Regions from separate parts of the Brenneria sp. L4-2C genome, predicted to be linked through region 2. Evidence: predicted binding sites of a transcription regulator. Region 2 holds the regulator's gene; each other region holds the start of a gene.
What was found. Region 2 encodes PhoB, which activates phosphate uptake and scavenging genes when phosphate is short. Its sites were predicted from a motif close to CTGTCATAAAACTGNCNNAT; they were not measured.
Positions count from the first base shown of each region.

Region 1: pstS (phosphate ABC transporter substrate-binding protein PstS) is a predicted target of PhoB. The motif match lies at 1,391-1,410, and genes of this name have one in related genera.
Region 3: ABRZ26_RS19215 (esterase-like activity of phytase family protein) is a predicted target of PhoB. The motif match lies at 1,654-1,673, and genes of this name have one in related genera.
Region 4: nudF (ADP-ribose diphosphatase) is a predicted target of PhoB. The motif match lies at 2,072-2,091, and genes of this name have one in related genera.

Region 1 covers NZ_JBEIAC010000022.1:53,485-56,976, forward strand. The annotation lists gene ABRZ26_RS21695 (efflux RND transporter permease subunit) at 1-1,315, shown strand, start outside; gene pstS (phosphate ABC transporter substrate-binding protein PstS) at 1,518-2,558, shown strand; gene pstC (phosphate ABC transporter permease PstC) at 2,744-3,492, shown strand, end outside.
Region 2 covers NZ_JBEIAC010000003.1:266,319-269,810, forward strand. The annotation lists gene ABRZ26_RS07310 (cobalamin-independent methionine synthase II family protein) at 1-93, opposite strand, end outside; gene phoR (phosphate regulon sensor histidine kinase PhoR) at 375-1,697, opposite strand; gene phoB (phosphate response regulator transcription factor PhoB) at 1,725-2,414, opposite strand; gene sbcD (exonuclease subunit SbcD) at 2,996-3,492, shown strand, end outside.
Region 3 covers NZ_JBEIAC010000016.1:87,649-91,140, reverse strand. The annotation lists gene azuC (stress response protein AzuC) at 1-63, opposite strand, end outside; gene ABRZ26_RS19220 (multidrug efflux MFS transporter) at 402-1,595, shown strand; gene ABRZ26_RS19215 (esterase-like activity of phytase family protein) at 1,754-3,115, shown strand; gene ydfZ (putative selenium delivery protein YdfZ) at 3,357-3,492, shown strand, end outside.
Region 4 covers NZ_JBEIAC010000011.1:97,270-100,761, reverse strand. The annotation lists gene yqiA (esterase YqiA) at 1-39, opposite strand, end outside; gene cpdA (3',5'-cyclic-AMP phosphodiesterase) at 39-866, opposite strand; gene ABRZ26_RS16275 (DUF1249 family protein) at 948-1,379, opposite strand; gene nudF (ADP-ribose diphosphatase) at 1,384-2,016, opposite strand; gene tolC (outer membrane channel protein TolC) at 2,361-3,492, shown strand, end outside.

The DNA of each region.
Region 1 (3,492 bases), on a different contig from region 2:
GGGCAATGAAAACATCGATCATTACTCGACTTATGTCGGCACCGGCGCAATACGTTTCTATCTGCCGATGGATGTGTTGTCGGACAATGAAAATATTGCGCAATTAGTGGTGGTGGCGAAAGATCTGGCGGCCCGCGACCGGCTAATACGGCAGTTGAACGAGACCCTGGCCCGGGAGTTCGGCGACATCACCACGCGTGTTTCGCCGCTGGAGTTGGGGCCGCCGGTGGGCTGGCCGGTGAAATATCGCGTCAGCGGCCCGGATTATCAAAAGGTGCGCGAGTTGGCCCGGAAACTGGCGGGCGTCATCGGGAAAAATCCGGCCGCGCGCGAAGTGAATCTGACGGCCGGCGAGCCGGAGCGGGTCATTACGCTGCGCGTGAATCAGACCGAAGCGCGCGCGGCGGGCGTTTCTTCAACCACGCTGGCGGAAACGCTGAATACCGTCTGGTCCGGCAGCGTGATGACCACCGTGCGCGATCGTAACCGTCTGATTGATGTGGTGCTGCGCGGCAATGACGCCGAGCGGCTGGATACCGGCAGCATCGAGTCTCTGATGCTGACCACGTCAGGCGGGCAGAAAGTGCCGTTAAGCCGCGTCGCTACGCCGGTCTGGCATGTTGACGATCCGGTTGTTTGGCGGCGCCAGCGGCTGCCTTTTATCACCGTTCAAACGGATTTGGCGCCCGGTATGCGCGCCGAAGGCGTATCGCAGGCGCTGCTTCCCGCTGTTGATGCGTTGCGCGCCGAACTGCCGCCGGGTTATGGCATTGAAGAAGGCGGTACGGTAGCGGAATCAGACCGAGGCAATAGTTCCGTCTACACCGTGTTGCCGGTTACGCTTGGCGCGATGCTTATTCTGCTGATGATCCAGTTGCAGACGTTTTCGCGCATGCTGCTGGCATTGCTGATGGCGCCTTTCGGCCTGCCGGGGATTGTCGCGGCCATGCTGCCGACAGGCACGCCAATGGGTTTTGTGGCGTTGCTTGGCATTATTGCGCTGGCCGGGATGATTATTCGTAACGCGGTTATTCTCATCAGCGAAGTCGACAGCAACACGCGTCAGGGGCTGGATCGCGAAGACGCGATCATAAAAGCCGCGCAACACCGCGCCAGACCGATACTGTTGACCGCTTGCGCCGCCATTCTGGGGATGATCCCGATTTCACATCAGGTATTCTGGGGGCCGATGGCCTACGCCATCATCGGCGGGTTAATGTTCGCTACGTTGGTGACGCTGACCGTATTGCCGGCGTCGCTCAGTCTTGTTATGCAGGCCGAAAAAACGGCGTTGCGCAAGCCGGAAATGGCATAGCCTGCTTTCTCCTCCGCTTTGTTTTTTCTTGTGACCGGGCCGTTATTTCAGCGGCCCATCGCTGCGATTTTGGGTTTGTCATAAAACTGTCACATTACATACATTTTACTGTCACTCAACTGTCCTATTTTTCCTCCTGCACACTACACTCTGATTAATTACGGCTCCGGGTCGACATTTTTGCTATCCCACAGGAGGGATTATGAAACTTATGCGTACCACTATCGCCGGTATTGTTGCGGCAACGTTTTCTTTGACGGCGGTTTCCGCTTTCGCCGCCGTCAATCTCACTGGCGCAGGTGCGACATTCCCCGCGCCGGTCTATGCCAAATGGGCTGACTCCTATCAAAAAGAAACCGGTAATAAAGTTAACTATCAGGGCATCGGCTCATCAGGCGGCGTAAAACAGATTCTCGCCAAGACCGTCGATTTCGGCGCGACGGATGCGCCGCTGTCCGACGATAAGCTGGCGCAGGATGGTTTGTTCCAGTTCCCGACGGTTATCGGCGGCGTGGTGCTGGCGGTGAACATTCCCGGCATCAAATCCGGCGATCTGACGCTGGATGGCAAAACGCTGGGCGACATCTACCTGGGCAAAATCAAAAAATGGAACGACCCCGCCATTACCAAGCTGAATCCGAATGCCAAACTGCCGGATCAGGATATCGCAGTGGTGCGTCGCGCGGATGGTTCCGGCACGTCTTTCGTCTTCACCAGCTATCTGGCGAAGGTGAATGCGGAGTGGAAGGAAAAAATCGGCGCCGGCTCCACGGTTAACTGGCCGACCGGTCTGGGCGGCAAGGGCAACGACGGCATCGCCGCGTTCGTTCAGCGTCTGCCCGGCTCCATTGGCTACGTCGAGTACGCGTACGCCAAGCAGAATAATCTGGCTTACACCAAACTGGTTTCCGCAGACGGCAAAGTGGTCAGCCCGACCGGGGAAAGTTTCAGCAATGCGGCCAAAGGCGCGGACTGGAGCCAATCTTTCGCTCAGGATCTGACTAACCAGAAAGGCGATGACGCCTGGCCTATCACCTCAACGACGTTCATTCTGGTGCAAAAAGCGCAGCCGAAAGCCGAACAGGGTACGGAAGTGTTGAAGTTCTTTGACTGGGCTTATCAGAAAGGCGGTTCTCAGGCTACGGCGCTGGATTACGCTATTCTGCCGGATGAAGTCGTTGAGCAGATTCGCGCGGCCTGGAAGACGAATGTGAAAGACAGCAGCGGTAAATCGTTGTATTAAAGATAACGAGAAAAAGCATTGCGTTAAGAAGAAGTGTACTAAAATCGTACTACGTTCCTTGTGTTTGGTAGCAAGGCCATTTCGCTGAGTGCGGCAAGGTATAAAAGGGGAGGAGAGGACATCTCCTCCCCATCCTTGGCTGCCACTTTTGTTATCAAGCATCGTTAAATTAAGAAGAGAGACGCATGGCTGAGTACAAGCCAACTATCAAAGCCCCCGGAAAGCACGGCGATATCATTTTTGGCGCGCTGGTAAAATTGGCCGCGCTGGTGACGCTGATGTTGTTAGGGGGCATTATTGTTTCCCTGATTGTGGCTTCCTGGCCCAGTATCGAGAAATTCGGTTTTTCTTTTCTGTGGACCAAGAACTGGGATGCGCCTGCCGAGCAGTTCGGCGCGCTGGTGCCGATTTACGGCACCATTGTCACCTCGTTGATCGCGCTGATTATCGCCATACCGATCAGTTTTGGTATTGCGCTGTTTTTAACCGAATTGGCGCCGGGATGGCTGAAACGCCCGCTGGGCGTCGCGATTGAGCTGCTGGCCGCCATCCCCAGTATCGTTTACGGTATGTGGGGGTTGTTCGTTTTCGCGCCGTTATTCGCCAAATATTTTCAGCAGCCGGTCGGCAATGTGCTGTCCGGCATTCCGATTGTCGGGTCGCTGTTCTCAGGCCCGGCATTCGGCATCGGCATTCTGGCGGCGGGGGTGATTCTGGCGATCATGATCATTCCTTATATCGCGGCGGTGATGCGCGATGTGTTTGATCAAACGCCGGTGATGATGAAAGAGTCCGCCTACGGCATCGGCTGCACCACCTGGGAGGTTATCTGGCATATCGTTCTGCCGTTCACCAAAAACGGGGTGATAGGCGGCATTATGCTGGGATTGGGGCGCGCGCTGGGCGAAACCATGGCGGTGACCTTTATTATCGG
Region 2 (3,492 bases):
GGCCTGATACTGTAAACGAGCCTGCTTGACGGCCGCCGGACGCAGCAAACTGCCGACGACATCGGCGCGAAACGGAGGATGTGTGTTAGCCATGATAGGTCACTCCCGGGTAGCGGTCGGCGCGCACAAGACGCGACGGCCGGCATCAATGAGGTAATGGAATATTCGTCGACCTGCCGCATGCCGGCAGACGGATTGGACATCTGGACGTCTATAATTGAGCGCTATCGTTGCACAGCGCCGCGAGCGGCGCAATGGAATATTTTTCACTGCTGGTGAAAAATATTCATTTTCATACCCCGTGCGAATTCAGCGTCGAGAGGCGCTGTCCATTGCCGCCAGACCAAGCCGGATTTCATGAATAACATTTTCCGTCAGACTGAAGGATTCGCGGTATTCTCGGCCAGAGAGGCAGGCACAATCAACCTGTTCGGCAAGGTAAAGGCAAAACGGGAACCTAAACCATCCTCACTCATGATCTCCAGACGGGCGTCATGGTGGCTCAATGCGTGTTTCACAATCGCCAGACCTAATCCACTGCCGCCGGTCTGCCGCGAGCGCGCTTTATCGACGCGATAAAAGCGTTCCGTCAAACGCGGCAAATGCTCCGCGGCGATCCCCGGTCCGTTATCGCTGACCAGAAACTGCGCGCCTGCCGGCGTTTTTTGCCAGCAAACTTCGATGCGCGTTCCCGCCGGCGTATGGTTGACGGCGTTATACACCAGATTGGAAACGGCGCTGCGCAGTTGTTCTTCATTACCGAACACCTGGAGATTTTCATTTACGCGAAAGACAATCTCGTGACGCGCCTGACTCAACGTCTGGGCCTCGCGCTGCAATACGCGCAGCATCAGCGGCATGTCGACCTTCTCGCTCAGATCGATGGCGGCGGCGGCTTCTATCCGCGACAGAGTTAGCAGCTGTTTGACTAATCCGTCCATGCGTCGCGTCTGTTCCTGCATGGTATTCAACGCCTTACTGCGCAGAGCGCCGTCCAGCGTTTCATCCTGCATCATTTCCAGATATCCCTGCAACACGGTCAAAGGCGTGCGCAGTTCATGGCTCACGTTGGCGAAAAAGTTACGCCGCGCCCCTTCCAACTGGTGCATTTGAGTAATATCGCGCGCCACCATCAGCAGTTGCCCTTCGGAATAGGGCATAATGCGAAACTCAACGTGATGGGCGTTATTCAGTTGCAGCGTTAACGGACGGCTAAAATCCTTGCCTTTCAGATAGGCGGCGAATTCAGGGTAACGCAGCAAATTGAGGATATTCTGCCCGCTGTCTTCCGGCCAGCGAAAGCTAAGCAGGTGCTGGGCCAGGCGATTACACCAGAAGATGGCGCCCTCTTCGGTGGTGATCACCACCGCATCCGGCAGCGACTCGGCTCCGCTGCGAAAGCGTTTGATCAATAACGCCAATTCGCGCCGCCGTCGCCGGTTGCGCAATTGCATCTGATACAGGCCGTAGAATAGCGGTTCCCAGCTCCAGCGCCCGGGAGGCGGCGTCATACTGCGATCGACCCACAGCCAGTAGGAAAGTTTAAGCTGATTGTAAAAGTTCCAGCAGAGTACAATCAGAACCGCTGCCAGTAAAAACCAGGGCAGATAGCCGACGATCAACCCCAACAGGAGCGCTGGCAGACAAAAGAAAGCCAGCTCCAGCGCCAGCCTCTTCCATGATAAACGTTCTAGCACGTTGATGTTTCCCCGCTACGGCAGCCTTCAATAACGCGTCGAAAAACGATATCCCGTTCCGCGAACGGTCTGCACCATTTTATCATGACCGCTGGTTTCCAGCGCTTTACGCAATCGGCGGATATGAACATCAACGGTGCGATCTTCAACATAAACGTTAGTGCCCCAAACGTGGTTAAGCAACTGTTCACGACTGTAAACCCGTTCAGGATGCGTCATAAAGAAATGCAACAGTTTAAATTCCGTCGGCCCCATATCCAGCGCAAGATCTTCCGTCGTGACCCGATGAGAGGAGGGATCCAGACTCAATCCGCGCATTTCAATCACTTCTTCAACCGCCATCGGGGAAATGCGGCGCATCACCGCTTTGATACGCGCCACCAGTTCTTTGGGCGAAAAAGGTTTGGTGATGTAATCATCCGCCCCGACCTCAAGCCCGCGCACCCGATCCTCTTCCTCGCCGCGGGCGGTCAGCATCATAACGGGGATGTCGCGCGTCAGCGCCTCGCGTTTCATATGCTTGATGAATTGCAAACCAGAGCCGCCCGGCAACATCCAGTCCAGTAACACCAGTTCAGGAAAAGGCTCCGACAATTGCATGACCGCACTGTCGTAATCTTCCGCTTCGACAGGCTGATAACCATTCTGTTCCAGTACAAAACAGATCATTTCACGAATCGGTGCTTCATCTTCCACGACCAATATGCGTCTTGCCATTGTTTATCCTGCCGTTAATCATCGTCGCTGTTAGCATGCGCAGAGCATTATGCGTCAGTTTTGTGACAGATTTATGAAAAAAATGCAGGAGCATTTTTCAACGTCACGTAGTGACGGCCCGCAGGGCGAGCCCCATGGATGGGGCGAGTAAAAAAATGCAGGAGCATTTTTCAACGTCACGCAGTGACGGCCCGTAGGGCGAGCCCCATGGACGGGGCGAGTAAAAAAATGCAGGAGCATTTTTCAACGTCACGCAGTGACGGCCCGCAGGGCGAGCCCCATGGACGGGGCGAGTAAAAAAATGCAGGAGCATTTTTCAACGTCACGCAGTGACGGCCCGCAGGGCGAGCCCCATGGACGGGGCGAGTAAAAAAATGCAGGAGCATTTTTCAACGTCACGCAGTGACGGCCCGCAGGGCGAGCCCCATGGACGGGGCGAGTAAAAAAATGCAGGAGCATTTTTCAACGTCACGCAGCATATTTTCGAGCCGATTTCCAAAGTCGGGTATTCGCAAGGACAGGCACGCCTGCGGCTGTTTATACTAGATGCCACAGCGAAGACTTATCGTTCAAGGAGTTCCATGCGTATTATCCACACCGCCGACTGGCATCTGGGGCAATATTTTTACACCAAGAGCCGTGCAGCCGAGCATCAGGCCTTTCTGCACTGGCTGATTGCTCAGGTCGAACAGCATCAGGTGGATGCGGTAATCGTCGCGGGAGATATCTTTGATAACGGCTCGCCGCCCAGTTATGCGCGGGAAATGTATTACCGCTTCGTGGTCGAGCTACAGCGCACGGGCTGTCGGCTGGTGATCCTGGGGGGCAACCATGACTCCGTCGCCACGCTGAATGAATCGCGCGATCTGCTGGCCTGCATGAATACCCAGGTCATCGCCAGCGCCGGCGGCGATCTCGAACAACAGGTGATGGTGCTGGAAACCCGTCAGGGACGGCCCGGCGCCGTATTATGCGCGATCCCCTTTCTGCGGCCGCGCGATCTGATCACCAGTCAGGCCGGCCAGTCCGGCGATGAAAAACAGCAGATCTTGCAGGATGCCATCGCCACGCATTACCA
Region 3 (3,492 bases), on a different contig from region 2:
CGGCGGCACATCTTTATAAGCATTGATGTAGACATTCAATAATTTTTTCAATAATTTGCGCATTGTGCTCACCTTGATGAATGACGTTGTCGAATTGTTATCCTGATGTGATTAATTGTACGATTCGCCATCATCCCATGCAAGTTTTTTGTGATGTGCATCACAAAAATAGTTCTCGCATGTCGTCGTAACCACCACTGCGGCGCTGGCTTGCCGCATACTTTTGTTGCGAATAGTTACCGGGCTATTGAACAACAAAATCGCACTCTATGTTATGCTCGTCGCGAGAGATGAAATACCAGTAACCGTACGTTATTTGTTGATCCCCCTACCTGCAAATTACGTTCTGACGCTTAATTTCACCATTGGCAACCGGCTTACAAAGGCGCGTCCCGCACACCATGGAAACCTGGAAACTCAATTTATTCGCTGCATGGCTGGGCTGTTTTTTTACCGGCATGGCCATGAGCCAGATATTGCCCTTTCTACCGCTGTACATAGAACAACTTGGCGTACATTCGCACGAATCATTAAGCCTCTGGTCCGGCGTCATTTTCAGTTCTTCCTTTCTGGTTTCAGCGATTGTCGCGCCGTTATGGGGGAGTCTGGCCGACCGCAAAGGGCGTAAGCTGATGCTGCTGCGCGCGGCGCTGGGCATGTCCATCATCATGGCGCTGCAAGGCCTGGCCGCCAACGTATGGCAACTGTTTATTTTGCGCTCCCTGATGGGGCTGACGTCGGGCTTTATCCCCAATGCGATGGCGTTGATCGCCTCGCAGGTGCCGCGGGAAAAGAGCGGCTGGGCGCTGGGAACCTTATCCACCGGTCAAATTTCCGGGGTGATCCTCGGCCCGCTGTTCGGCGGATTTATGGCCGACTACCTTGGCCTGCGGATCGTCTTTTTCATTACCGCCGGCATGCTGTTCACCAGCTTTCTGATTACGCTGTTCGCGATTAAAGAAAACGTCATCAAAGTCAGCAAGGCCAATCGATTGAGCGGTAAAGCGGTGTTTACTTCCCTGCCCTACCCGACGCTGATCGTCAGCCTGTTCATCACCACCATGATGATCCAACTGTCAAACGCGTCCATCAACCCCATTCTGACGCTCTTCATCCGCGACCTTGCGCCCGATAGCAATAATATCGCGTTTATCAGCGGGGTCATTGCCGCCATCCCCGGCGTATCGGCGCTGATGGCCGCGCCACGGCTCGGCCGTCTGGGCGATCGCATCGGCGCGCACCGTATCCTGATTGCCGCGCTGGCGTTCAGCGTACTGCTATTCTGCGCGATGTCGGTCATACAAACGCCAACCCAGCTTGGCATACTGCGGTTTATGCTGGGCTTTGCCGACGGCGCGCTGATGCCCACGGTCCAGGCGCTGCTGGTAAAATACAGCAGCCAGCAGGTCACCGGCCGCATCTTTGGCTATAATCAGTCGTTTATGTATCTGGGTAATGTGGCCGGCCCGCTGATTGGCTCCGGCGTTTCAGCCATCGCGGGTTTCCGCTGGGTCTTTCTGACGACCGCGTTTCTGGTGCTGTGCAACTGCATACAGATCGCGTCGCAATTTCGTCGGCTACCTAAAAAAACCTGAACACGTCCCGAACGGCGGATTTCATCGATACCCATCCCGATTGCGTGCCGGCGTAAAACCGTCACGCGAATGACATATCCGTTATTTAAGCTCCTGTGATTTGCATAATCAAATCAGCCCATACCGCCCGATGACGGACACCCACAAGAGTGAATACGATGAAACAGAATGTGTTGCCGCTGTTGCTAGCCGGACTTATTCCTTTAAATGCCCTGGCCGATGGTGAAAAAGTCACCCGCTACGTCGTCACCTTTCCGCAAGGAGACCGTGTCGGTTATCAGGGGAAATTCGCCGGTCATTTTCCCAACGGGTTACCGATCGGGATTGGTTCCGGCCTGCATTTTGCGGGAAAACAGGGCGACGACCTGCTGTTTACCACCCTGACCGATCGCGGCCCCAACGCCGATGCGCCGATGGCGGGCGATAAGGAAGCCAAGATCTTCGCCAACCCGGATTACACTCCGATGGTTATGGATATCAAAGTGAGCGCCAAAGCGGCGCAGGCCGTCAACCCCCGCCCTCTGCATGACGAACAGGGGCCGATCAACGGCCTGCCGTTGCCGGGCGGTTTGATTGGCTCCACCAACGAGGTGGCGCTCAATGACGCGCTGCTTCCCCTGACGACCAGTAAACGCGGTCTGGATACCGAGGGCATCACGCCGGACGGCGACGGCGGCTTCTGGCTGTGCGATGAATACGGCCCGTTTCTGATCCATATCGATGCGCAGGGGAAAATCCTGCAAAAATTCGGCCCGACGCCCATCGGCGACGAACACGCCGTCGCCGACGGACTGCCCAATATCATCAAATGGCGTCAGCCCAATCGCGGCTTCGAGGGGTTGGCCAGACTGCCGAACGGCGACCTGATCATGGCGCTGCAAAGCACGCTGGATATTGAGGGCAAGAGCAAGAACCAGGCGCGATTCACGCGACTGGTCGTCTTTAACCCGGCAACCGGCGCCAGCCGTATGCTGGGCTACCCCATCGATATCGAGCGCTATAAAAAGGCCAAAGACGCCAAAATCGGCGATATCGTCGCTTTGGATAATCAACGCATTTTGCTGGTCGAACAAGGCGCGGATAAAGACAAGCAGATGCAGAACCGCATCTATCTGGTGGACCTGAGCAAAGCCACCGATCTGACGGCGTTCGACGCCGACGGCAAATCGCCTGAATTCGACGATCGCGAGCAGTTGGAAAAGCGCGGCATTCGTCTGGCGCAAAAACAGGAATTGCTGGATTTGCGTAGGCTGGGCTGGCGGCAGGAAAAGGTTGAAGGCCTGGCCATCGTCGATAGACAGACGCTGGCCGTGATCAACGATAACGACTTCGGCCTGCGTGCCGTACTGCAATCTCCGGTGAAAGCCAAGGACAAGGCGGATGATTATCAGGTCGGCGCGGACGGTAAACTGACGCGCGACGGCGAAGCCGTCCGCACCACGCTGGAAATCGTACCGTTGCAAAAACCAGAGTCCGACAACGAACTGTGGCTGATCAAGCTGGCGCAACCGATACGCTAACCGGTTTACGTATCTGGCATTTCTTTGCCCTGCCACGACAGGTTTTGAACGCCCGGACGGTGTTAACACAATATTGTTGATCGGCTAAATCCGTGATCAAAGCCGCATTTTTTAGCCGTAGTGGTTAATAACGGCTTGGTTTATATACGGACTTTCTATAAAAACCGCAATCCGCTGGTGATGGCTTTCCGCCGGCGGTAGGATCGTTACGATTTTTTATCGTCAAACGAAGGAGGTTAATATGTATAAGGCGTATGACAGATACAGAAATCCGCTCGATGCCGGTTACCGCGTGATGCAAAGCGATTCGCGCCTGGTCGGAACCATTGCGGCCATTCACGCTGAAAACCTGAAACGTGATGAAATCCGTCGTTCAA
Region 4 (3,492 bases), on a different contig from region 2:
CGTACTGTTGAAGCCATGCAGATAGAGTAAAGCCGGCATCAGTAACCGTCCGAATCCATATCGGGCAAGAAATCATTGCCTTCCAGACGAAACACCTCGGTTTCCAGCCCGCCATCCGGCAGCAAGTCCAGATAACGCCAGCCGGGCGCGACATCGTCAATGGCGAAATTCGTGCAGTGCGGTTTAAACTGAACGCAGGTGGACGGCGTGGCCAGCAGGCGTTTGCCGTGCCAGTCGAGATCGAGCTCCTGATGAATATGCCCGCATAAAACGGTATTCACCAGCGGATAGCGGGCCAACACCGCGGCCAGATTATGCGCGTTGCGCAAGCTGTGTTGATCGAGCCAGGTACAGCCCGAAGGATGAGGATGGTGGTGCAGTAATAGCAGGGTAAAACGATCCGGCTGGCTTTGCAGACTGCGCTCAAGCCATTCGAGTTGATAATCGCTCAGTTCGCCGTGCGGCACGCCGAACACCTGGCTGTCCAGCAGGATAATCTGCCATTTATCGCCCACCAGCACATGTTTGGACGGCGCAATCCCCTCTTCAGCCAGCGTATCGAACATCGCCGGCTGAAAATCGTGGTTGCCCGGCAGCCACACGCAAGGCGCGGACAACTGTCTGATGCCGCGAGAGAAGTGGCGATAGGCCTCCAGCGAGTGATCCTGCGCCAAATCGCCCGTGGCGACGATCAAATCGAACGCATGTTGCTGCGCCTGTATCGCATCCAGCACGGCGTGATAACTGTGGTATGTGTTAACACCAAGCAGCGTTTCATGTTCACCGGCAAAAAGGTGGGTATCTGTTATTTGTAAAATCCTGATTCTGGCGCCACTCGCCACAGGAAGTGTCAACAGGCTTTCCAAATGATGGTGTCCTTGGTTACTTAAATCTGTCTATACCCGTCATCTTTCAAGTCGCAGATGCGCTGGCTTTACACATTGAATCTATTGGGTATCAAAAACTGGGATCGACATCGAACCATACGCCAAACAATATTTTAGCCAATCAGCAAGAAACTGATTAATTTGATGCTTTTCGTCACGTTGATGTAACTTATTATTCGGATAATCATAACGTGCCTTGAAGCGGAAGATCTGCTGACTCGCACACACTTCCGCAACCAGCGCGTCATGATACAACCTGACGGTCATCATTGGCAGACTCCAGTAGCTCACCGCCGGGGCGGTCTGCTGAATCTTGACCAACGAGGTGTAACGGGTTGACTCAAGGATAGTTAAGCGATAAACGGCATTATGAACGCGATAAACCGCGGTTTCACCGACTTCGTCTATACGGGGCAGCAAACGCCGTAATTGCATGAAATTGGTTTCGCATAGCCTCATCATTGCCGGGAAATCCGGGGTATAGCGCTTCATAAATTCAATCCACCCACTCGTTTCTCAGTTTTTTATGGTGCAACGCCAACCATTGCAAGGCAATGACGGACGCCGCGTTATCGATAATCCCTTCTTCAACCCATTGATAACTCTGTTCACGGCTGACCACATGCACCCGGATATCTTCATTTTCTTCCGCCAGGCCATGGATCCCCGCCGCGGTTCGGGTATCCACTTCCCCTACCATAACAGCCAGACGCTCGCTGGTGCCACCCGCGCTGGCAAGATAGTTGACGATCGGCCGGCAACGGCCGACGACCAGACCCGCCTCTTCCTGCGCTTCCCGCCGCGCGACATCTTCCAGACTTTCACCCGGTTCAATCATCCCCGCCACCAGTTCCAGCAGCCAGGGGGACACGCTGCTGTCGTACGCGGCGATACGAATCTGTTCAACCAAGACCACCTCGTCGCGCACCGGGTCATAGGGCAACAGAACGACCGCGTGTCCGCGCTCGAGTATCTCGCGGCTGACCTCGCCGCTCATTTCACCATTAAACAGGCGATGACGGAAACGATAGCGTATCAGTGAAAAAAAACCTTTGTATAATTCTTCACGTGCAATAATTTCTACATCATCTTTACTAAAGGTAACCGGACTGGATACTGAAGACGCCATGATTAAACTCCTGTAACGGGTATCGATGGAACCGATCATTGTAGGGCGAAAATCCCTGTCATCATACTCGCGCTTGTTTGTGGTAAATTTACATAATTCCGGAATCTTTCCCAACAGGGCGATTTAGTCTGGACCGTTGTCGTGCGGCAGGTGCAAACTGATGTGCATAAAGGCGCTGCGACATCGGCTCCGAATGGCGCAGAAGCCCTCCTAATCGGGGCTGACTTCAGGAAATATGGCACGTTCAGTTACCTCATCCTATTGGCAGATTCTGATAGAATCGAAAACTATTCGTCTATAGACGGCGTTATCATAGCGACATTGCTGTACAACAAGGAACGCAAATGAAGAAATTGCTCCCTCTTCTTATTGGTTTGAGCCTGAGCGGTTTTAGCTTAATGAGTCAGGCGGAAAACCTGTTACAGGTATACCAACAAGCGAAAAATACCAATCCAGACTTACGTAGCTCAGCAGCCACCCGCGATGCCGCGTTTGAAAAGATCAATGAAGCACGAAGCCCATTGCTGCCGCAATTGGGTTTAGGCGCGGATTATACCTATACCGATGGTTTTCGAGATAGCAACGGCATTAACAATGATGTCAAAAGCGCATCATTACAGTTAACCCAGACGCTGTTTGATATGTCTAAATGGCGCGCGCTGACCTTGCAGGAAAAACAGGCCGGGATTGAAGACGTCACCTTCCAGACGGCCCAGCAGAATCTTATCCTGAATACGGCGACCGCCTATTTCAACGTACTGCGCGCCATTGATTCCCTGTCTTATATCGGCGCTCAGAAGCAGGCGATTTATCGCCAGTTGGATCAGACGACCCAGCGTTATAATGTCGGGCTGGTGGCGATTACCGACGTGCAAAACGCCCGCGCCGAATATGATAACGTCCTTGCCAACGAAGTGCTGGCCCGCAATACGCTGGATAATAATCTGGAAGCGCTGCGTCAGGTCAGCGGTAATTTTTACCCGCAGTTGGCGGGCCTGGACATCAAACGGTTTTCCACCCAGACGCCCGGCGGCGTCAGCGTTCTGTTGAAAGAAGCGGAAAACCGCAACCTGAACCTGTTGTCCGCCCGTCTGAGTCAGGATCTGGCGCGTGAGCAAATCCGCTATGCCCAGACGGGTCACATGCCGACGCTCGATCTGACCGCCTCCAGCAGCGTCAGCGATACCCGCTATTCCGGTTCGAACGCCCGAGGCAATTCCTATAACGACAGCGATATCGGGCAGAATAGAGTCGGCGTCAGCTTTAACCTCCCGCTCTACAGCGGCGGCGCGACCAGTTCGCAGGTGAAACAGGCGCAGCACAGTTTCGTCAGCGCCAGCGAACTGCTGGAAAGCGCCCACCGTTCAGTGGTTCAGACCGTACGCTCTTCATTTAATAACATTTCGGCGTCTATCAGCAGCATCAACGCGTATAAGCAGGCTGAAGTTTCGGCGCAAAGCTCTCTCGATGCGATGG